Regions from separate parts of the Leucobacter sp. MMO-125 genome, predicted to be linked through region 1. Evidence: predicted binding sites of a transcription regulator. Region 1 holds the regulator's gene; the other holds the start of a gene.
The links. Region 1 encodes LexA, which represses DNA repair genes until DNA is damaged. Its sites were predicted from a motif close to TCGAACANNTGTTCGA; they were not measured.
Positions count from the first base shown of each region.

Region 2: a site for LexA is predicted at 2,987-3,002, ahead of uvrA (excinuclease ABC subunit UvrA). Genes of this name have one in related genera too.

Region 1 is NZ_JBBCTL010000001.1:724,136-734,866, forward strand. Features, by position in the region: gene hisH (imidazole glycerol phosphate synthase subunit HisH) at 1-5, opposite strand, end outside; gene hisB (imidazoleglycerol-phosphate dehydratase HisB) at 2-610, opposite strand; gene WFI54_RS03295 (cytochrome c biogenesis CcdA family protein) at 621-1,475, opposite strand; gene WFI54_RS03300 (DsbA family protein) at 1,482-2,561, opposite strand; gene WFI54_RS03305 (histidinol-phosphate transaminase) at 2,827-3,906, opposite strand; gene WFI54_RS03310 (hypothetical protein) at 4,125-4,535, opposite strand; gene lexA (transcriptional repressor LexA) at 4,798-5,457, shown strand; gene WFI54_RS03320 (methylenetetrahydrofolate reductase) at 5,543-6,448, opposite strand; gene WFI54_RS03325 (hypothetical protein) at 6,445-7,629, opposite strand; gene metE (5-methyltetrahydropteroyltriglutamate--homocysteine S-methyltransferase) at 7,626-9,974, opposite strand; gene hflX (GTPase HflX) at 10,124-10,731, opposite strand, start outside.
Region 2 is NZ_JBBCTL010000001.1:207,688-218,418, forward strand. Features, by position in the region: gene uvrA (excinuclease ABC subunit UvrA) at 1-2,916, opposite strand, end outside; gene WFI54_RS00990 (hypothetical protein) at 3,098-3,739, shown strand; gene WFI54_RS00995 (hypothetical protein) at 3,736-4,422, shown strand; gene WFI54_RS01000 (VOC family protein) at 4,781-5,191, shown strand; gene WFI54_RS01005 (helix-turn-helix transcriptional regulator) at 5,177-5,911, opposite strand; gene uvrB (excinuclease ABC subunit UvrB) at 5,976-8,066, opposite strand; gene WFI54_RS01015 (winged helix-turn-helix domain-containing protein) at 8,139-9,344, opposite strand; gene ndk (nucleoside-diphosphate kinase) at 9,355-9,771, opposite strand; gene WFI54_RS01025 (DUF4233 domain-containing protein) at 9,856-10,398, opposite strand; gene WFI54_RS01030 (bifunctional folylpolyglutamate synthase/dihydrofolate synthase) at 10,395-10,731, opposite strand, start outside.

The DNA of each region.
Region 1 (10,731 bases):
GTCACAGGGCTCCCTTGGTTGAGGGGATGCCCGCGACAAGCGGGTCGAGCGCCTTCGCCTGGCGCAGTGCGCGGGCGAAGGCCTTGAACTCGGCCTCGGCGATGTGGTGCGGATCCCGCCCCTCAACCAGCTTCAGGTGCACCGTGAGGCGCGCGTTCAGCACCAGCGCCTCGAAGAAGTGCCGCACCATCGAACCAGTGAAGTGCCCGCCGATGAGGTGGAACTCGAAGCCGACGGGCTCGCCGGAGTGCACGAGGTAGGGGCGACCGGAGATATCGACCACGGCCTGCGCGAGCGCCTCGTCGAGGGGCACGAAGGCATCGCCGTAGCGCGAAATGCCGCTCTTGTCACCGAGCGCTTCAAGGATGGCCTGGCCGAGCAGAATGCCAGTGTCTTCGACGGTGTGATGCACGTCGATGTGCACGTCACCGGTAGCGCGCACCGTGAGGTCGGTGAGCGAGTGGCGGGCGAAGGCCGTGAGCATGTGGTCGAAGAACGGTACGCCGGTGTCGATGTCTGAGGTGCCGGTGCCGTCGAGGTCGAGACTCAAGCTGATCTGCGACTCGCTCGTGGAACGTTCGAGCGAGGCGGTGCGTGCGACTGCGGTCATGTGCATGATTCTATCGGGGATCGCGGGGCGCATTTGCTGCCGGTGCCTGATCACGCGGCTCGGAATCGGGGCGCAGCGCCTGGCGCACCGCGATCCACATGCCGCCGACCAGCAGCACGGCGACAACGAACGCCCAGTTCGGGATCGCGGCCGATGCATGCTGCACCCAAGCCTCGATGCGGGCCTGCTCCGAATATCCGAGCACGCTGCCGAGCGTGCTCGTGCCGCGGGTAACGAGCAGCAGCACCCCGATGCCCACCGTCAGCGCACCGCCGATGACACTGCTCCAAGCGTTGCGCCAGCGGCCGATGACAAGCTCACGCGGCCGCACCAGGCGCCGCACCCCGGGGATCCGCTCCCACAGCAGTGCGAGCAGCAGCAACGGCAGCGCCATGCCCGCCGCAAACACCAGCATCACCGCGCCGCCGAGCAGCGCGTTGCCGCCGTACGCGGCCATGGTGAGCGCAGCCCCGAGCAGCGGCCCCGCGCACACCCCCGCCAAGCCGTAGACAGTGCCGAGCAGATACACCGAGGCAACAGACGTGCTCTTCGCGCCGCGCTGGCCGATCAGGGCGGGCGGGCGGATGCCGAGCATCATCGCGACACCCAGCACCATCACCACAATTGCCGCCGCGGTCATCAGGCCATCGCGATGCATCGTCACCCACGCACCGACAGTGCCGGCGAGCAGCCCCAACGGCACCAGCGAGGTAGCGAGGCCGAGGAAAAACACCCCCGTGCGCGCAATGAGCGCCCCCGGGCTGCTGAAGGCGTACGCGAAGAACGCCGGCAGCAGCATCGCCGAACAGGGGCTCAGCAGTGTCAGCGTGCCACCAAGAAACGCACCGAGCAGCGTAAGCTCCACCTCGCGTTACTCGCCCGTCTCACCACGACCGGCATCGGCCACCGCTTCGTCGAGGAGACTGCGGAACTGCTCGATCGACTGGGCGCCCTGCAGCACCCGACAGTTCGCGGTCTCTGCGAAGAACGGCACCGCGCCGACGCCCAGCTGCTTCGCCTGCTCGCTGCTGACGCGCACCGCTTCGCGCAGCTCGGGACTGTCGAGATCATGAGTGAATCGGGCGATATCGGCCACGCCGGCCTCCTCGGCATAGCTGATCAGCAGCGCGTCGGTGATGGCCGGCCGATCCTGGCTCATCGCCTCGTACACCGCGAACAGGTACGGGAAGTAGCGCCCCTGCTCGCCGGCAGCACGCGCCGCCACCGCCACCCGGGCCGACACTTCACCCTCGATGAAGTCGACGTCGTGCACCTCAAGGCGCACCTTCCCGGTATCGACGTACTCGTTGAGCAACACCGGCAAGGTATCTCGCGAGAACACCCCGCAGTAGGGGCACCGGAAATCGGTCCACTCAGCCAGCACCACGGGAGCATCGACGTCGCCGAGCGCCATCGCGTCGGCGGCATCGCGGCGCTCGGGAGCAGCGCAACTCTCGGCTGCGGCGGATCCGTCCGGTGCTGAAGCGGAACCGTTCGCAGCGCCGTCGGCGCCGCCCGCCACCGACCCCGAACTTGCCGCAGCGCCGCCCCGCAACTGCGCGAACTGTGAGACAGACACACCGGTAAGCACCACGACGAGTGCCACCAGCAGCACAACAACATTGCGCATCAAGCGGTATCGCCGTTCGAGCGTGCGGCGGTCGAGCCCCTCCGCCGGGCCGCGGCGAGGCGGCACAGCCGGGGGCTGGGCCTGGGCAGGGCTGTCAGGCACGGCCTGAGATTCCGGCTCGGCCTGAGCATCCGGCTTGGCTTCAGCTTCCGGCTTGGCTTGGACTTCTGCCTGGCGCGGCTGCGCGGCGGGTACCGCCGCAGCGGGCTGCTGGGCGGCAGTCTGCCGGGCATCACCCGTCTCTGGCTGTGGTGCGGCATTGTCAGCTGCATCCGAAGCGTTCTCGGATCTGGTCGCGCGGTCGTGTTCGTGCTGAGACATCGCGCCAAGCCTATCCACGCGCCCGAGAGTTAGCTGTCACTTGTATGGGAACCGCTCCCGGTGTAGCCCCGGCGGCCAGCGCCGACCCACGCCCCCGGCCAACGGACGCACACGCCACGATCGCTGCGGCCTCCACAGAATCGGGGTCACTCTTGGCCGGGTGTTGTCGCAACACGGCCAGAAACGACCTCGATTGCACCGGTGCGCACGGGCCGGGCGGGCCGCGGCAGATGCGGAGTCAGCTCGCGGCGTCAGCCCGGCAGCGTCATCGCGCGGGCGTGAGCGCGGTGATGGCGTCGATTACGGCGGTGGTCTCGGCTTCGGTGCCCGCGGTGATGCGCAGGTGGCCCTCGATGCCGAGATTGCGGATCAGGATGCCTTGCGCACGCAGCGACTCGAAGACTCCGTCTGGGTCGGCGAAGCCGCCGACGAGCAGGAAGTTCGCGCCGGAGGGGTGCACCGCGTAACCGAGCGCTTCGAGGGCTTCGGCGAGCCTGTCGCGCTGCTCACGGATATCGGCAACGGTGGCAAGCATTTCCTCGGAGTGGCGGATCGCTGCTGTTGCGGCAGCCTGCGTCAGGGCCGAGAGGTGGTACGGCAGGCGCACGAGACGCAGCGCGTCGATCACCGCAGGGTCGGCGGCGAGGTAGCCGAGCCGCACACCCGCGAAAGCGAAGGCTTTGCTCATGGTGCGCGAGACGAGCAGGCGGTGGCGCCCTGGCAGCAGGGTGACAGCGCTCTCGTGCTGCGCGTCGAACTCGTGGTACGCCTCGTCGACGATGAGGATACCGTCGAAGGCATCGTAGGCGGCGAGGATCACGTCGCGGTCGAGCGGGGTGCCGGTGGGGTTGTTCGGGCCGCACAGAATCGCAATATCGGGGCGGTGTTCGCGAAGCGCCTCGACAACGAGTTCGGGGGTGAGCGCGTAGTCTGCGGGACGCTCCACTGCGACCCACTCGGTGTCGGTGCCCGAGGCGAGCAGCGGGTACATGGAGTAGGTGGGGGTGAAGCTCAACAGCGAGCGACCGGGGCCGCCGAAAGCTTGCAGCACCTGCTGCAGCACCTCATTGGAGCCGTTCGCGGCCCACAGCTGCTCGGCGGCCAGGCCGTGACCCAGATATCCGGCGAGCGCTTCGCGCAGTTCGGTGAACTCACGGTCGGGGTAACGATTGACCCCGCGCACCGCGGTCGCGAGCGACTGCACAATGTCGGCGATGACATCCTCGGGAATGGGATGCGTGTTCTCGTTGACATTGAGGCTCACCGGCACGGGATCCTGCGGAGCCCCGTACGGCTGCTTGCCGACAAGATTGGCGCGAAGAGGAAGGTCACTCAGACTGGTCACCGAACCAGTCTAGAACCCAACTCCCACTGAGCCGTCAGCCCCAGGCTCCCGCCCAGCATGCCCCGAGCCACACCCGGCAGATTCAGACCCTGCAGATTCAGACCCTGACCCCAACCCAACAGGCCCAGACTCACACCCGCACCCCGCAGACCCAAACCCGCACTCAGCACACCCGTGACAACACCCGGCAAACCCGGGCCAGCACCCGGCAAACCCGCTCAGACTCCGAGTTCGTCAGCCTGGAAAACAGCCGGGCTGTCGGAGTAGCGCAACGGCACCGCGATCGCGTCTCCCGCCTCGATACCGGATCCGTCGAGCTGGTTCAGACGAACGATCTCGGCCACGAGCTCGCGCGGATCGGCCTGGGGATCGAGCTCGGTGGCCAGCGTCCAGAGGGAGGAGCCGGGCTGCGCAACGACGTAGTGGAACTGCTGCTTCTCGGATGCAGAGACCGATGCCAACGCCTGAGGCGCGGCGAAGGTCGCCACCATCGCGAGCAGGGCCGCCACGAGCACCGTGAGCAGCGAACCGAATACCACGCGCCCTCGTCGGGTGAGGCGAAGTTTTGCTTCGCCTCCCACTGAGGGAATCTCGTACGACTCGTGCTGCAGAACCGCCTGTGCACTCATAGTGGCTTCTCCGTTCTCTGCGACGCCCGCGAATATCACATCGGGGCGAACATCTGTTTCGAATATATCTTCGATTATTCGAAACCACAAGCTTCTGTTCGAAGATATCTTTCGTTCTTTTCCGCGACACTCGAACAGGTGTTTGGCCGTGTTCGAATACAGGGACTAGGGTTTCGAGCAACGGCATCACTGAATCAGCAACCACTGACATTCATGGATCGACCGGCACCATCACCGCCCTCGGGCCTCGGAAAGGACAGCGATGAGCGACGTTCCCCACTCCCGGAAGCCCCTCAGCGAGAAGCAGCAGGCGATCCTCGAATACATCGCCCGCTCGGTTGAGTCGAGGGGCTACCCGCCCAGCATGCGCGAGATCGGAGATGCTGTCGGCCTGTCCTCTCTCTCAAGCGTCACGCACCAGCTCAGCCGCCTTGAGCTCGGCGGCTACATTCGACGCGACCCGAACCGCCCACGCGCGCTCGAGATCCTCGTCGAGCTTGCGAGCACGAACGCGGCCATCGCCGACGCACCTGCGCAACAGGTAGAAGAGGCCGCCTACGTGCCGCTGGTCGGGCAGATTGCAGCCGGCGTGCCCATCACCGCCGATCAGCAGGTCGAGGAGATCGTGCCGCTTCCCCGCCAGCTGGTGGGCGACGGCCAGTTGTTCATGCTGCGCGTGGTCGGCGATTCCATGATCGACGCGGCCATCTGCGACGGCGACTTTGTTGTCGTGCGCCAGCAGCGCGAGGCCGAGAACGGCGACATCGTCGCGGCCATGCTTGATGGCGAGGCAACGGTTAAGGTATTCCGCCGCCGCGACGGCCACACCTGGCTGCTCCCCCGCAACAGCGCTTTCGAGCCGATCCTCGGCGACCACGCTGAAGTGCTGGGCCGGGTCGTGGCGGTCTTCCGTTCAGTCTGACCCTGCCAGGCGTCAACGCAACAACGGCCCCTCACTGTCTCTTACCCCAGCAGGGCACAGCAAGGGGCCGTTCCGTGAAGCGCGCTTAACCCACAGGATCTGGCGTCAGCAGCTCAAGTTCGCGCAGCACCGAAAGCACCTGCTCGTGCCTGTTGAAGGTGTACAGGTGCACTGAGGGCGCACCGCCGGCGAGGAGTTCGCGGGCGAGTTCGAGCGTGTGCTCCACACCCAATTCCGGGGCGTATCCCCCAGCCTCCTCAAGCGCTCGCACCAGCCCTTCGGGCGCTGGCCGCCCCGCCAGCGAGGCGACCTTGCGCAGCTGCCCACTCGTCGAGACCGGCATCAGCCCCGGCAGCACGGGGATGCGCAGCCCGGCCCGCTGCGCGTCGTCAACGAATGAGAGATACTCTTCCGCACGGAAGAACAGCTGGGTAATTGCGAACTGTGCACCGGCCTCCTGCTTGGCGACGAGCCAGTCGATGTCTTCCGAACGTGAACGCGATTGCGGGTGTCCGTTCGGGTATGCGGCGACCGACGTGCGGCCCACACTCGTCAGCGGCGGCCGTTCGGCACGAGCCTCAGCGATGAGTTCGACGAGTTCGAGCGACGACAGCGACCCCGCGACTGCGGGCGCGTCTTCGTCGAGACCTCGCGGCGGATCCCCGCGCAGCGCGAGAAAGTCGTGCACGCCTGCGTCCATGACGCGATGGATCGTCTCGCGGACCGCGTCGCGGCTCTCGCCGACGGTGGTGAGGTGTGCGAGCGGCAGCGCATCAGTGTGATCTCGCAGGTATCGCAGCAGGTCGAGCGAGGCGTCGCGATTGGAACCGTTGGCCCCGTAAGTGACCGAGATGAAGTCTGGCCCTGCCGCAGACAGGTGCTGCACGGCGTGCCCCAGCGCGAGCGCGGCCGCCCCGCTGCGCGCAGGGAACACCTCGAAGGAGAAGCGGGCGCGCGTGGCTGCGCTGCCCGCGAGCGGCAGCGGGCTCACGGGGCTACCCCCGCCAGCGCCTCCGCGGCAAGCTCGGTGCCGCGCACGCGCGCTGCGATCTTCGCGAAGGCGACATCGCGGGCAAAATCCGGGGAGCCGTGACGCGGCTTCTCATCGATGAGATAGGGCGAGAAGCCGCAGTCATCGGTGGATCCGAGCAGCTCGGGCGGCACGAAGCGCGCTGCGCGCACCAGTTGATCGCGCACCTGCTCCGCCGTTTCCAACCGAGGATTCGTGGGGTTCGTCACACCGATCAGCACCCGGGGCGCGGCACCGCTCGACGCGCGCCCGCGCAGCTGCGCCCCCACGAGACGAGCGACGCGATCCGGATCCTTCTCCCCAGCGGCCTGCACCAGAAAGTAGCCCGCCTCGATCTGGAACAGCTCGGGGATCAACTCGGCGTAGTCGACGTCGGCGCTGTGCGCAGAGTCGTTGTCGTTGCCAGGGCAGGTATGCACGCCCACGGCGGCCCGCTGCTCGGGAGCGAGACGATCCAGCACCCGGTTCATGAGGTCAATGAAGCCCCCGAGGGCTTCCGGCCCCGCCCACGGGGCGCGCAGATCGCGCCGCAGCGCGAGCCGTCCCTCGGTGAAGTCGATCGTGATGCGCGAAGCGCCGGCCTCGAAGCAGCGCACAATATCTTCGGCGCAGCCCGCAACAACATCACTCAAAAAGTCGGCGCGCGAGTAGTTACCAAGACCCGCGTCAGGCACCATCAGCGACAGCATCGACGGCGAGATCACAGCCTGTTTGAGCGGCAGATCGGTCAGCTCGCGCGCCGCAACAACATCGTCGGCCGCCCACGCGCGAAACGCGAAGGGCGCGCTTGCGAGGCTCGGAATGACTCTGTGGTGTCCATCGGCGAACACCGCGAAGACGGGGCCCTCCTCAACATCGGCGGTGCCCAGCGGATAGCTCGCGAAGCTGTGCCTGCGCTGCTCGCCATCAGTGATGATCGGCGAACCCGTCGCGGCGAGACGCCCGAGGGTGTCGCGCACGGCAAGATCTTGTTCTGCGCGCAGCTCCGCCAGCGAGGCGAGCCCGGTCTCGGCGTCAAGCACCGCGCGTTGCAGCCGCGCCGGTCGCGGCAGTGAACCGACGGGCTCAGTGGGAAGCCCGGTGGCCGGCCAGGGGGCGCGAGTGCCCCCTGACCGCTGCTGCGAAACGGGTCGCGGGGTCACACCGCTCCTTCGCGCACCGCCTGAGCCGCCCGCACGAGGTTCGTGAGGCTTGCCACGGTTTCCTCGTAGCCGCGAGTCTTCAGACCGCAATCGGGATTGACCCACAGCTGCTCACCGGGGATGCGGTTCGCGGCGATGCGGATGAGCTCGGTCTGCTCGGCAACACTGGGCACACGCGGTGAGTGGATGTCGTAGACACCCGGGCCGATGCCGCGTGAGTAGCCGTGATCACCGAGGGGCTCTACAACGTCCATGCGGCTGCGGGCCGCCTCGATCGAGGTCACATCGGCGTCGAGACCGTCAACGGCGTCGATGATCTCGCCGAACTCGGAGTAACAGAGGTGGGTGTGGATCTGCACTTCCGCTGCCGCACCGCTCGTCGCGAGACGGAACGCCCCGACTGACCAGTCAAGGTAGGCGGGCTGGCGCTCGGCTTCGAGCGGCAGCAGCTCGCGCAGTGCCGGCTCATCGACCTGAACAATCTTGATGCCTGCGTCGACGAGGTCATCGATCTCGTCGCGCAGGGCGAGTGCCACCTGGTTGGCGGTGTCGGCGAGGGGCTGGTCATCGCGCACGAACGACCACGCGAGGATCGTGACGGGGCCCGTCAGCATGCCCTTGACGAGGCGATCCGTAAGCGACTGTGCATACGCCGACCACGCGACGGTCATCGGAGCTGGCCGCGACACGTCGCCCCACAGGATCGAAGGGCGCGTAGCGCGCGTGCCGTACGACTGCACCCAGCCGTGCTCGGTGACCGCGAAGCCGTCGAGCAGTTCGGCGAAATACTGCACCATGTCGTTGCGCTCTGCCTCACCGTGCACGAGCACGTCGAGACCGATCTCTTCCTGCAGCCTGATGACGCGCTCGATCTCCTCGCGCAGGAAGCCATCGTAGGCGTCCTTGTCGATCTCACCGCGCGTGAACGCTGCCCGCGCCTGACGAATCTCGGTGGTCTGCGGGAACGAACCGATCGTGGTGGTGGCGAGGTTCGGAATGCCGAGCGCGCGCTGGGCCTCGCGGCGCGCTTCCTCGTCGGCGCGGCTGCGATCCGCTGCGGCCACAGCCGAGACGCGCTCGCGAATGCCATCGACGCGCACCCCAGGAGCGGCCGCGCGATCCGCGAGCACACGATCGACCTCGGCCACCTCACCCTCGATGGCCGCGGCACCTTCGCTGAGGCCGCGGGCGAGGATCGCCACCTGCTCAACCTTCTGATCGGCGAAGGCGAGCCACGACTGCAGGCGCTCATCGAGCTTCGTCTCGTCGTTCACATCGTGCGGCACATGCTGCAGGCTGTTGGAGGTGCCCACCACGACGTCGACGCCCGAGGCGCGCAGCGACTCGGCGATGCCAAAGGCCTTGCGCAGATCGGTGCGCCAGATGTTGCGGCCGTCGACGACGCCCGCAACGAGCTGCGTGCCGGTGAAGGCATGTGCCAGCGCACCGGAGTCGTGCGCCTCGATCGGCAGGGTGCCGCGCACGAGATCGGCGTGCACCGCCTCGACCGGCAGGGCGGCAAGGCGCAGCAGCGCAGCAGACGAGTCACCGTAGGGCGTCGTGAGCAGAATCTGCGGGCGCTGCACGATATCGCCCGCCGCGGCGGCAGCGCCGAGCACACCGTAGGCGCGCTCGGCAAGCGCGAGTGCTTCCTCACGCGACACGGGGAGCGCATCCGAGACGAGGGCGGGCTCGTCGAGCTGCACCCACCCGGCACCCGCTGCGGCGAGCGCGCCCAGCAGCTCGGCGTAGACCGCCACAACCTCGTCGAGGCGATCGATCGGGCGGAAGTCTGGCGCGGCATCGTCGGAAGCCTTCGCGAGCAGCAGGTAGGTGACGGGGCCCACGAGCACAGGGCGCGATGCGATGCCCTGCTGGGCGGCCTCGGCAAGCTGTGCGACGAGGGCTGCCGGGTTCGCAGCAAAGGGGGTGCGCTCGTCGATCTCGGGCACGCTGTAGTGGTAGTTGGTGTCGAACCACTTCGTCATTTCGAGCGGCTGGTGATCGTTGTCGCCGCGTGCGAGAGCGAAATAGATTTCGAGGTCGCTCGCACCCGCGGCGACATCGGCGAACCGGGCCGGGATCGCCCCGAGCGCCAGGCTTGCGTCGAGCACCTGATCGTAGAAGCTGAAGCTCTCGGGCACCGCCCCGCCCGCAGCGGGCAGACCGAGCTCGACCAGCCGGGCACGCGTGGCAGCGCGCAGCTCGCGCGCCGTCTGCACGAGTTCTGCCTCGCTGGTGCTGCCCTTCCAGTAGGACTCGATGGCGCGCTTCAGTTCGCGGCGGCGGCCGATGCGCGGGTATCCGAGGATCGTGGCGTTGGGCAGGGACGTCGTTGCGGACATGCTGGTCCTTCGGTTCGGGGGCGTGGGATGCCGGAAGCTGTCCGGTCATCCACACGCTATCCCGCCCCACCGACACGGAGCCCGCATGTTGCGCTGTATGAACTACGAAGTGTTACGCCCGGGCCATGCCGCCGCCCCGGGTGACCTGTTTACCCCAGATAGGGCTGCAATTTTGCGAGCATCTCACCGGTGACATAGGCACGCACTCGAGTGCCCTCTGCCACGTACTCGGTCGACAGCACGCGGTTGCGCTCGTGCAGCTCGGCAACGAGATCGCCACGGTCGTAGGGCACCACGACGGTGACCTCGCGATCCGGAACCGGCAGCGCCGCGGTGATGCGCCGCCGCAACTCCTCAATGCCCTCACCCGAACGCGCCGACACGAACACCGCGTCAGGAGCAAGCCCGTGCAGCACCAGCCGCTGCGACTCGTCGAGCAGATCGGCCTTGTTGAAGGCGACGATCTCGGGGATGCCCTGGGCGTCGACCTCTGCGATCACCTCGCGCACCGTGCGGAGCTGGGCGGCGGGATCCGGGTGCGAACCGTCGACGATGTGCAGAATCACATCGGCTTCGCCGACCTCCTCAAAGGTGGAGCGGAACGCCTCGACAAGCTGGTGCGGCAGATTGCGCACAAACCCGACGGTGTCGACGTAGGTGAAGCTGCGCCCGTCAGCGGTCTCGGAGTGACGCACCGCCGTGTCAAGCGTGGCGAAAAGTTGGTTCTGCACCAGCTCCTGCGTGCCCGTGAGGCGGT
Region 2 (10,731 bases), 520 kb from region 1:
GGAGGCCTTCGCCGCGGCTGTCGCTTCGAGCGCGCGTGCAGACTTCGCCGCCCAACCGTCGAGCACCTCGGCGAGGAAGCGGCCGGTGTGGCTTTCGGGATGCTTGGCAAGTTGCTCGGGGGTGCCTGTGGCCAGGATCGTGCCGCCACCCGATCCGCCCTCGGGGCCGAGATCGATCACCCAGTCGGCGCTGCGGATCACATCGAGGTTGTGCTCGATCGTGATGACGGTGTTGCCCTTATCGACGAGACCGTTCAGCACGAGCAACAGCTTGCGCACGTCTTCGAAGTGGAGACCCGTGGTGGGCTCATCGAGCACGTAGATGCTGCGACCGTTGGAGCGCTTCTGCAGCTCGGTGGCGAGCTTGACGCGCTGCGCTTCGCCGCCGCTGAGGGTGGTGGCGCTTTGGCCGAGGCGCACGTAGCCGAGGCCCACATCGACAAGCGTCTTCATGTAGCGGTGGATCGACGAGATGGGGCGGAAGAACTCTTCAGCCTCGGCGATCGGCATCTCGAGCACCTCGGAGATGTTCTTGCCCTTGTAGCGCACCTGCAGCGTCTCGCGGTTGTAGCGCTTGCCGCCGCAGGCCTCACAGGCCACGTAGACATCGGGCAGGAAGTTCATCTCGATCTTCAGGGTGCCGTCGCCCGAGCAGGCTTCGCAGCGGCCGCCCTTGACGTTGAAGCTGAACCGGCCGGGCAGATAGCCGCGGGTCTTGGCCTCGGGGGTGTCTGCGAAGAGGTTGCGGATCTTGTCGAACACGCCCGTGTAGGTGGCCGGGTTGGAGCGTGGGGTGCGACCGATGGGTGCCTGGTCGACGTGCACCACCTTGTCGAGGTGTTCGAGGCCGGTGACGCGGGTGTGCTTGCCGGGCACGAGACGGGCGCCGTTGAGTTGATTCGCGAGCACTCGGTAGAGGATGTCGTTGACGAGGGTGGACTTGCCTGAACCCGAGACACCGGTGACCGCGGTCATGACACCGAGCGGGAAGACGGCGTCGACGTTCTGCAGGTTGTTTGAGCGTGCGCCGACGACTTTGAGCTCGCGGTTGCGGTCGCGCTTGCGACGCTTCTTGGGGGTGGCGATGCTGCGGCGGCCGGCGAGGTAGTCGCCGGTGATGGAGTCGCGATTCTCGAGCAGCTCGCGGTACTCCCCCGAGTGCACGACGGTGCCGCCCTCGACGCCGGCGCCGGGGCCGATATCGACGATCCAGTCGGCGGCTTCGATGGTTTCTTCGTCGTGCTCCACAACGATGAGGGTGTTGCCCAGGTTGCGCAGTTTGATGAGGGTCTCGATGAGGCGGCGGTTGTCGCGCTGGTGCAGGCCGATGCTGGGTTCGTCGAGCACGTAGAGCACGCCGGTGAGGCCGGAACCGATCTGAGTCGCGAGGCGGATCCGCTGCGCTTCACCACCTGACAGTGTGCCCGCGGCGCGCGCCAGGGTGAGGTAGCCGAGGCCGACCTCGATGAGGAAGTCGAAGCGCACCCTGATTTCGCGCAGCACCTGAGCGGCGATGCGGGCCTCGCGCTCGGTGAGGATCACTTCGTCGAAGAAGCGCTTTGCGTCGGTGAGGCTGAACTCGGTGACCCCCGAGATCGACTCTCCGTTGACGGTGACCGCGAGCACCTCGGGCTTGAGGCGCTGGCCGTGGCAGGCGTGGCAGGGCACCTCGCGCAGGAACTCCTGCCAGCGGTCGCGTTTCGTGTCGCTCTCTGCTTCGGCGTATTGGCGCTCGATGAAGGGGATGACGCCTTCGAATCCGCTGGAGTATTTCACCTCACGGCCGAAGCGGTTCTTCCAGCGCACATTGACCTTGAAGTTGTTGCCGTAGAGCACGGCGGCGCGCACGTCTTCGTCGAGCTCGGACCAGGGGGTGTCGAGTGAGAAGCCAAGGTCTTGGGAGAGGCCGGTGAGCAGCTTTTCGTAATACTGGTAGAGGCTTTTGCCCTGGCTTGTCCACGGCACGATGACGCCGTCGGTGATAGAGAGTTCTGGGTCGCCGAGCACGAGATCTTCGTCAACCGACATGCTCGTGCCCAGCCCGGAGCAGGCGGAGCAGGCACCGAAGGGGGCGTTGAAGGAGAAGGTGCGGGGTTCGATCTCGGTGAGCTGGACCGGGTGCTGGTTGGGGCAGCTCAGGTGCTCGGAGAACAGGCGGGTGCGCTCTGAGTCTGTGGCTTCGAGGTCGACGAAGTCGATTGCCACGATGCCGCCTGCGAGCCGCAGTGCGGTTTCGAGGGAGTCGGTGAGCCTGCCCAGCATTTCGGGGCCGGCTACGAGGCGGTCGACAACCACTGAGATGTCGTGCTTGATCTGCTTCTTGAGCTTGGGCGGATCGCTGAGCTGCACCATCTCGCCGTCGACGAGAGCGCGCGAGTAGCCGGCTCCGGCGAGCTCTTGGAAGAGGTCGACGAACTCGCCCTTCTTCTTATTGACCACGGGTGCGAGCACCTGGTAGCGGGTACGTTCGGGCAGCTCCATGAGCCTGTCGGCGATCTGCTGCACGGTCTGCGATTCGATGCGCTCACCGCAGATGGCGCAGTGGGGCACGCCGACGCGCGCCCACAGCAGGCGCATGTAATCGTAGATCTCGGTGATGGTGCCCACGGTGCTTCGCGGGTTGCGGTTGGTGGATTTCTGGTCGATTGAGACGGCGGGGCTCAGGCCCTCGATGAAGTCGACGTCGGGGCGATCTACCTGGCCGAGGAACTGCCTGGCGTAGGCGCTGAGTGATTCGACGTAGCGGCGCTGGCCCTCGGCGAAGATCGTGTCGAAAGCGAGGCTCGACTTGCCGCTGCCTGACAGCCCGGTGAAGACGACCATGGAGTCGCGTGGGATTGCGAGATCGACATTCTGCAGATTGTGCACTCGGGCGCCCTGCACGCTGATCTGAGCATGCGCGGCCGATGACCGGATCTGGCTGGTGTGTGCGGGTGCGGTGCTGTTCGAGGTCACTGATCCATCCTATGTCGACCGGCCTGAAAATTCGAACGTGTGTACGAGTGAAATTGTCGATCTCGCCGCTGGCGCACTTCCCTGCCGTGGGGCTTTCGCGTATTATTGACGCAAGTAGATGCAATGTGCAGAAGGAGACGCCATGTCGATCGCTCAGCTGCCCGCCCGGAGCCCGCGCGAGGGCCGCGGCGCAGGCACTGCGCGGCCTGGCCGCGACCGTCTCACCGCGCTCATCACCCAGCTCGAAGATGATCACATCGACATCGCGGCAGAGCTTCTCACCGACATCCTGGCCCATCAGCGTGCCGATGTGCGTACACTGACCGAGGCTGAAACCGCGGTGCTCGCACGGCTCGATGTCACTGAAGCCGAGATGCAGCAGCCCAGTTCGCTGCCCGCCAGCCGGCGCAGTCGGCTCTGGGAGCGACAGCACGCTGAGCGCAGTCTCACCGTTGGCGAGGCCGCCGAGATGATCGGGGTGACCCCCGCGCGGGTGCGGCAGCGCTGCGCGGCGCGCACCCTGCTCGCCCAGCGCCGCAGCGACGGCTGGCGCCTTCCCTCGTTCCAGTTTCTCGACGGGCGCGAACTGCCGGGCTGGTCCGAGGTTGCTGCCGCGATTCCGGCTGGCACCCCGCTGTCCCTTGTCGAGCGGGTGCTCACCTCCCCCGCGATGCGTCTGCGGGTTGACGGCGAAGAGCTTGCGCCCTTCGAGTGGCTGGCGCAGGGAGGCGATCCGGCCCTTGCAGCTGCCGCCGTTGATGACGCGCTGAACCGACTGCCGTGAGCGAGCAGCTGCCGGCACCGGATCCGGCCCGCTTCCCCGCGCTCGACGCCGACCCGAGCTGGGTGCTGAGCGTGCCGGAAGGAACCCTCATCGCACGCATTTTCCGCGCCGGCGGCACTCACCCCGTGGCGTGGCATGAGTTTCGCACCTTCGGGCCGCTCGATGGGCGCTTCGACCCCCACCCGCTGCCTGTCGGCGAGCACGAGGGCGCGGGGGTGTTGTACGGGGTGCTCGAACGGGGGCGCGGTGGTCGCGTTGCTGATGGTGGTGCGCTTGGTGGGGCTTTTGCCGCAGCTCTGCTGGAAGTGTTCCAGGCGCAGCGCATGATCCGCCTGCGCGATGGTTCACCCACGCTCGCCGCGTTCGAGGTGACGCGGCCGCTGCGTCTCCTCGATCTTTCCGACAGCGATTGGATCGCTGTCGCCGGCGGCAATGCCGCGATCTCTTCCGGCGATCGCGAGCGGTCACGTGTGTGGGTCCGCGCGATTGCGCAACGATACCCCGAGCTCGATGGCGTGGTGTCTGCGTCGTCGCTCGTGCCAGATGCGCGGGTGGTGGCGCTCTGGGCCGGTGCTGCCGATGCGCTCCCCCGGCATCCTGCGGCGCTGCTCCCCCTCGGCCGGGATGAACTCATCGGTGTGATCGACAGGATCGCGGATCGCTACGGGTATCTCGTGTTGTGAGGCCCGCCCGAGTCATGAATGTCAGTGGTCTCGTGAAGACTGCGGTGCTGGCAGGGCATGGCCCATTGGATAGTGCGACGGTGCGGTGCGTGGTCGCGGTCGCTGCAGCTGGGGAATCAGCCTTTATCGATCGTGAGTTCGATGAGATGACGCGGGTGGACCGCTATCGCGCCTCATCGGTGTCGGAGTGTGGGCCTTTGGGTGCTTCGGTTCCTGTTAATGTGCCCGTGTGGGGGTTGATTCGTGAAACAGTTCACTGCGCTTGATGGCGTCGCTGAGCACCTGATGTGCGCCACGCAAGCGGCAGCGTCCGTTTTGTTCTATCGGCCCGGGCGGTGTGGCGCGTACGCTTTCCCCCATGACCCTGAGATTCGACTTCATCGCCATCGTCACCGCTGATTTGCCGGCCTCGCTCGCGTTCTACCGCGCTCTCGGGGTGGACATTCCCGCGGGCCAGGATGAGGCACCCCACGTTGAGGCCACGTTGCCGGGAGGGATGACGCTCGCCTGGGATCCGGTCTCGACGATCCAGAGCTTCATGCCCGATTTCGAGCTTCCCGCTCCCGGTGGCGGTCGGATCGGCTTCGCCTGTCGGGCGGAGAGCCCCGAAGAGGTCGACCGCGCCTACGCCGAACTCGTGGGGCAGTATCCCGCGGCTGCGCACACCGCGCCCTGGGTTACGCCGTGGGGCCAGCGCTACGCGACCGTGCTCGACCCTGACGGCAACTCGATCGACCTCTACGCGCCGCTCCTCTCAGACCCCGCCTGAGGTCGGGTCACCCGGCCGCCCTGGCGGCTCGGGTGCCGTGAGCCTTCCGGGAGTGCTGCCGATGATGCGTGTGAAGTCTCGAGTCATGTGCGACTGGTCGGCGTAGCCCGCGCGCTGAGCGACCTCCGCGGGAAGCGCGCCGCTCACGAGCATGCCGCGGGCGCGCTCTGCACGCAGCACGCCGCGCAGAGCGGCGTAGCCGTAGCCGAACGACTGCTGCATACGTCGCCGCAGTTGACGTTCCGAGTAGCCGAGTCGCGCGGCGAGTTGAGGAAACGGATCACCGCGCACTGCGGCTGAGCTGACGATCGCGGTCCACCGTAGATCAGCGATATCCGGGTCGAGGTCGAGGCTGCCCGCCACCGCGCCGGCTGCTTCGTGCAAGCTGCGGGAGCTGAGCGGTGCGCGCAGTGCTCGCTCCCCGCGATCAGAGTGCGAGGCCGAGAGCAGATCCCGTGCGGGAAGGACGCGATCCCGCACCTCGGCGACATCGGCGCCGAACAACGCGCCTGCGAAGCCGGGCGTGAACCGCAGCCCCACTGTTGCGCCCTGCCTGCTCCCCTGCGCGACGAGCCACCGCGTCGAGGGCCCGGCCACGATCAGTTCGTCATCGCGCAGGATGAGGTCAGCGCAGCCGTCTGCCGGAATGGTGGTCGCGTGCTCGCTCGGGCTGGCCATCCACAGGACGCCGAGGCTCGGGATGGCGACTTCGCGGTACACGGCGGCTCCGATCCGGGGCTGGGCTCGATGGGCGGGTGAGACGAGCTATGGGAGTTTGCTGCTCCTACAGGTGCCCCGCCGCGTCCATGCTACGCAGTTCGCGCTTGAGCTCGGCGACCTCGTCTCGGAGACGCGCGGCGAGCTCGAACTTGAGCTCTTCGGCGGCAACAAGCATCTGATCCGTGAGATCGGAGATGAGCTCTTCGAGCTTCGCCGCGCCCTCGGCGCCGATTGCACCGGCCCGAGATGCGGCCTTTCCCTTCGCCCGCTGCGCGGAGCCGCCCTTGCGCTGAGCGTGGGCGCCCGTGCGCGAGAGCACATCCTCGGTGTCGGCGGCCTCGCGAGCGAGCATCTCGGTGATGTCGCCGATCTTCTTGCGCAGCGGCTGTGGGTCGATGCCGTGTTCGGCGTTGTAGGCCTGCTGGATCTCACGCCGGCGGTTGGTTTCGTCGATTGCCTCGCGCATGGAGCGGGTGACGGTGTCGGCGTACATGTGCACCTGGCCCGACACGTTTCGGGCGGCACGACCGATGGTCTGGATGAGTGAGGTGGAGGAGCGCAGGAAGCCCTCTTTGTCGGCGTCGAGGATCGACACGAGCGAGACCTCGGGCAGGTCGAGACCCTCTCGCAGCAGGTTGATGCCGACGAGCACGTCGTAGACGCCTGCACGCAGCTCGGTGAGCAGTTCGACGCGGCGCAGCGTGTCGACATCGGAGTGCAAGTAGCGCACCCGGATGCCGGCCTCCTCCATGAAGGTGGTGAGCTGCTCGGCCATCTTCTTGGTGAGCGTGGTGACGAGCACGCGCTCGTCGCGCTCGGCGCGCACGCGCACCTCTTCGAGGAGGTCGTCGATCTGGCCCTCGGAAGGCTTGACCACGATCTCGGGGTCGATGAGGCCGGTGGGGCGGATGATCTGTTCGACGACGCCGTCTGCGCGATCCATCTCGTAGCGGCCGGGGGTGGCCGAAAGGTACACGGTCTGGCCTACGCGCTCTTTGAACTCGTCGAACTTCAGTGGCCGGTTGTCGAGCGCACTCGGCAGACGGAAGCCGTGGTCGACGAGCGTGCGCTTGCGGGATGCGTCGCCCTCGAACATGGCACCGATTTGCGGCACGGTGACGTGGGATTCGTCGATGACCACGAGGAAGTCGTCGGGGAAGTAATCGAGTAGGCAGTGCGGTGCCTCCCCCGGCTGGCGCCCGTCGATGTGCCGCGAGTAGTTCTCGATGCCTGAGCAGAAGCCGATCTGCTCCATCATCTCGAGGTCGAAGGTGGTGCGCATGCGCAGCCGCTGCTCTTCGACCAGTTTGTTCTGCTGCTTGAGCTCGCGGGTGCGCACGTCGAGTTCTTCTGCGATCGTGCCCATGGCGCGGTTCATCACATTGCGGCTCGCGACGTAGTGCGAGCCGGGGAAGACGGATACCGTCTCGACCTGCTTGATCACGTCGCCGGTGACCGGGTGCAGGTAGTAGAGCGCCTCGATCTCGTCGCCGAAGAACTCGATGCGGATCGCAAGTTCCTCGTACATGGGGATGATTTCGACGGTGTCGCCGCGCACCCGGAAGTTGCCGCGCACGAACTCGATGTCGTTGCGCTGATACTGCATGTCGACGAAGCGCCGCAGCAGCACATCGCGGTCGAGGGTATCTCCCACCACGAGCGGCACCATTGCCTCGTAGTACTCTTCTGGTTTGCCGAGGCCGTAGATGCACGAGACGGTGGAGACGACCACGACGTCGCGGCGGGAGAGCAGCGCGTTGGTGGTGGAGTGGCGCAGTCGCTCGACCTCGGAGTTGATCGAGGAGTCTTTCTCGATGAAGGTGTCGGTCTGCGGCACGTAGGCCTCGGGCTGGTAGTAGTCGTAATAGCTGACGAAGTATTCGACAGCGTTGTGGGGCATGAGCTCTTTGAACTCGTTCGCCAGCTGCGCCGCCAGGGTCTTGTTGTGGGCCAGGATAAGCGTGGGCCGCTGCACCTGCTCGATCAGCCAAGCGGTCGTGGCCGACTTGCCCGTGCCGGTGGCACCGAGCAGCACGATGTCGGTCTCGCCCGCGTTGATGCGCCCGGCCAGCTCTTCGATGGCCGCCGGCTGATCGCCGCTGGGCTCGTATTCGCTGACCACTTCGAAGGGGCGAACGCTGCGCGTGGGTTCCATGGTTTCGAGGGTACTCGGGACCACTGACATTCTCGCGTCGGTTCGCGAGAGGCGATCTTCGTTACCGCTGCTCTAGGCAGCATCGAAGCCCGCGGGCAGTTGCAGACTGCCCACGCCGCTCACCCGCACCTCATCGAGTCCCTGCCAGCGTGCCGCGCGTGCCAACAACGACACTGCTGCCTCGGCAGTGCGCGCAGGCGCCCTATCCTCCATCCACGCAGCCTGCACCAGCAGCGCACCGCGCTCACCTAGCTTCCGGGGGCGCTCCGCCTTGAGATCGATGCGGCCCGCGAGGCGCCCGCCGACCATCAGCGGCAGGCAGTAGTAGCCGTAGCGTCGCTTCTCTTTCGGCGTGTAGATCTCGATGCGGTAGTGAAAATCGAACATGCGCTCCGCCCGAGGCCTGAACCACACCACCGGATCGAACGGAGTGAGCAGCGCGTCAGGGGCGAGCCGCGCCGGCACCCGCGCATCCCGGTGCAGCCACGCAGCCTCCGGTGCGCCATCGCTGCGCTGCCAGCCGGCGACGGTCACCGGAATCAGGATCCCCTGCTCCTCCAACGCCCCCACCGCCGCACGAGCATCAGCCGTCTTCAAGCGGTGATAGTCGGCGAGGTCGGCGAGCGTCGCGACCCCGAGAGAGCGGGCCGCCTGCTCGACGAGCGCACGCTGCGCCTCCTCCCGCTCCACTGTTCGGAGCGCATCGGCGGGGAGCACCTGCTCGGCGAGGGCGTAACGCCGCTGAAACCCCTCGCGGCCTGCAGACACCACCTCGCCCCAGGCGAACAGCATCTCAACGGCCTGCTTCGTCTCGCTCCAGTCCCACCACGGGCCCCGCCCGTTTCGCGGGCCATCATCAAGCTCGCGCACGAACTGAGGCCCGCCAGCCGCGAGCGCCGAACGCACTCGCTCGATCGTTGGCGCCAGCGCCTCGGCGCGGCCGTTGCTGGTGAAACGATCACGGAACTCCCCCATGCGCCACCCGAACAGGGCCCGATCATGCACTGGAATGAATGCCGCCTCGTGCGCCCAATACTCCGTGAATTCGCCGCCGCGCCACAGATGCCTGTCGAGTGCCGCCGCATCATAGTCGCCGCGACGGGAGAATACCGGCAGATAGTGGCTGCGAGCGAACACGTTGACCGAGTCGATCTGCAGCACATGCAGCGCCTCAAGCACCGCATCGAACGGGCGTCTGCGCCGCAGCCGCGGCGCGTTCGAGAACCCCTGAGCGGCGAGCCCGACGCGCCGGGCCTCTGCAGCGCTCAGGGATTCCACGAGCGTGCGACTACGCGAACCAGAGGCCGAGCTCGCGCTGGGCCGAGAGCGTCGAATCGCTGCCGTGCACCAGGTTCTGCTGCACCTTCAGGCCCCAGTCACGGCCGAGGTCGCCGCGGATCGTACCCGGAGCGGCGGTGGTCGGATCGGTGGCGCCGGCCAGTGCACGGAAGCCCTCGATCACGCGCTCGCCCCTGGCACGCACCGCAACCACGGGGCCCGAACTCATGAAATCGATCAGCGGCTCGTAAAAGGGCTTGCCCTCGTGCTCGGCGTAGTGCGCGGCGAGCAGCTCGCGATCCGCGTGCACCATGCGCAGATCGGCGATGGTGTAGCCCTTCGCCTCGATGCGGCGCAGGATCTCCCCGGTGAGGCCACGGGCCACGCCGTCGGGCTTCACCAGGATGAGGGTCTCTTCAGCGGACATGCACGCTCCTTCAGTACAGGGTCGGCGGGGTGCGTGTCACCCCGCCACAGATTCTATCGAGACTGCAGGCCCCGAAACTTGCGGTCAGGCGCCCTGCGCGTCAATCCAGGCAGCACGATCGCGATCGATCTGCGCGCCCTTCACCATGCAGTACACCCAGAGCGCGGTGAAGACGAGCCCTACCAGCAGGGCCATCGGCAACAGGATCGCCGTTGCGAGCATGAGGGCGTGCACCACCCAGCCGATGATGATCCCCACTCGGCCTACGCGCATCACACCCAGGGCCACGATGATGAGCAGGCCCAGGCCACCGCCGATCACGAGGCCCAGCTCGCGCGGCTCCAGCGTGCCGAGACCGAACAGCGAAAGACCGATCAGCACCACCACGATGAGTTCGAAGCCGAGCACGATCGACGCGAGCGCCTTTTGCGTGGACTGTGTGCCGCGGCGCGCACCCGCCACCCGCATTGCCGAATTGTGGGCCATGGTCTCTGAAGGAGACAGCTGCAGCTCCTCAGCAGCATCTGGGGTGGAGGGGCTGGTGGGGTTCGCAGAGTTGGCCAGGTTCGCTTGCCGCTTCGGATCGCCGTTAAGGCCGTCGGCGGCGCCGGTCTGCTTGCCTGTCATGCGATCCCCCAGCCCTCGGCGCGGGCGTGAGCGATTGCCTCGCCCGCAAGCAGCACCGAACCGACGACGAGCACTCCGCGGCCCTCAGCCCGGCCAGCCCAGGCGCGTGCCTCATCGAGTGCTTCGGGCAAGCTGTCAGCAACCTCGATAGGCGTATCAGGGATCGCCTCTTCGGCGATCTCGCGCAGAGCCGACGCATCGAGCGAGCGGGGGGACTCGACGGGGGTGACGGTGACGCGGTGCGCGATCGGCGCGAGAGCGCGCAGCAACCCGAAGGCGTCCTTCTCTTCGAGCACGCCAGCCACGAGGGCCAGCTCCTCGAAGTTGAACGAC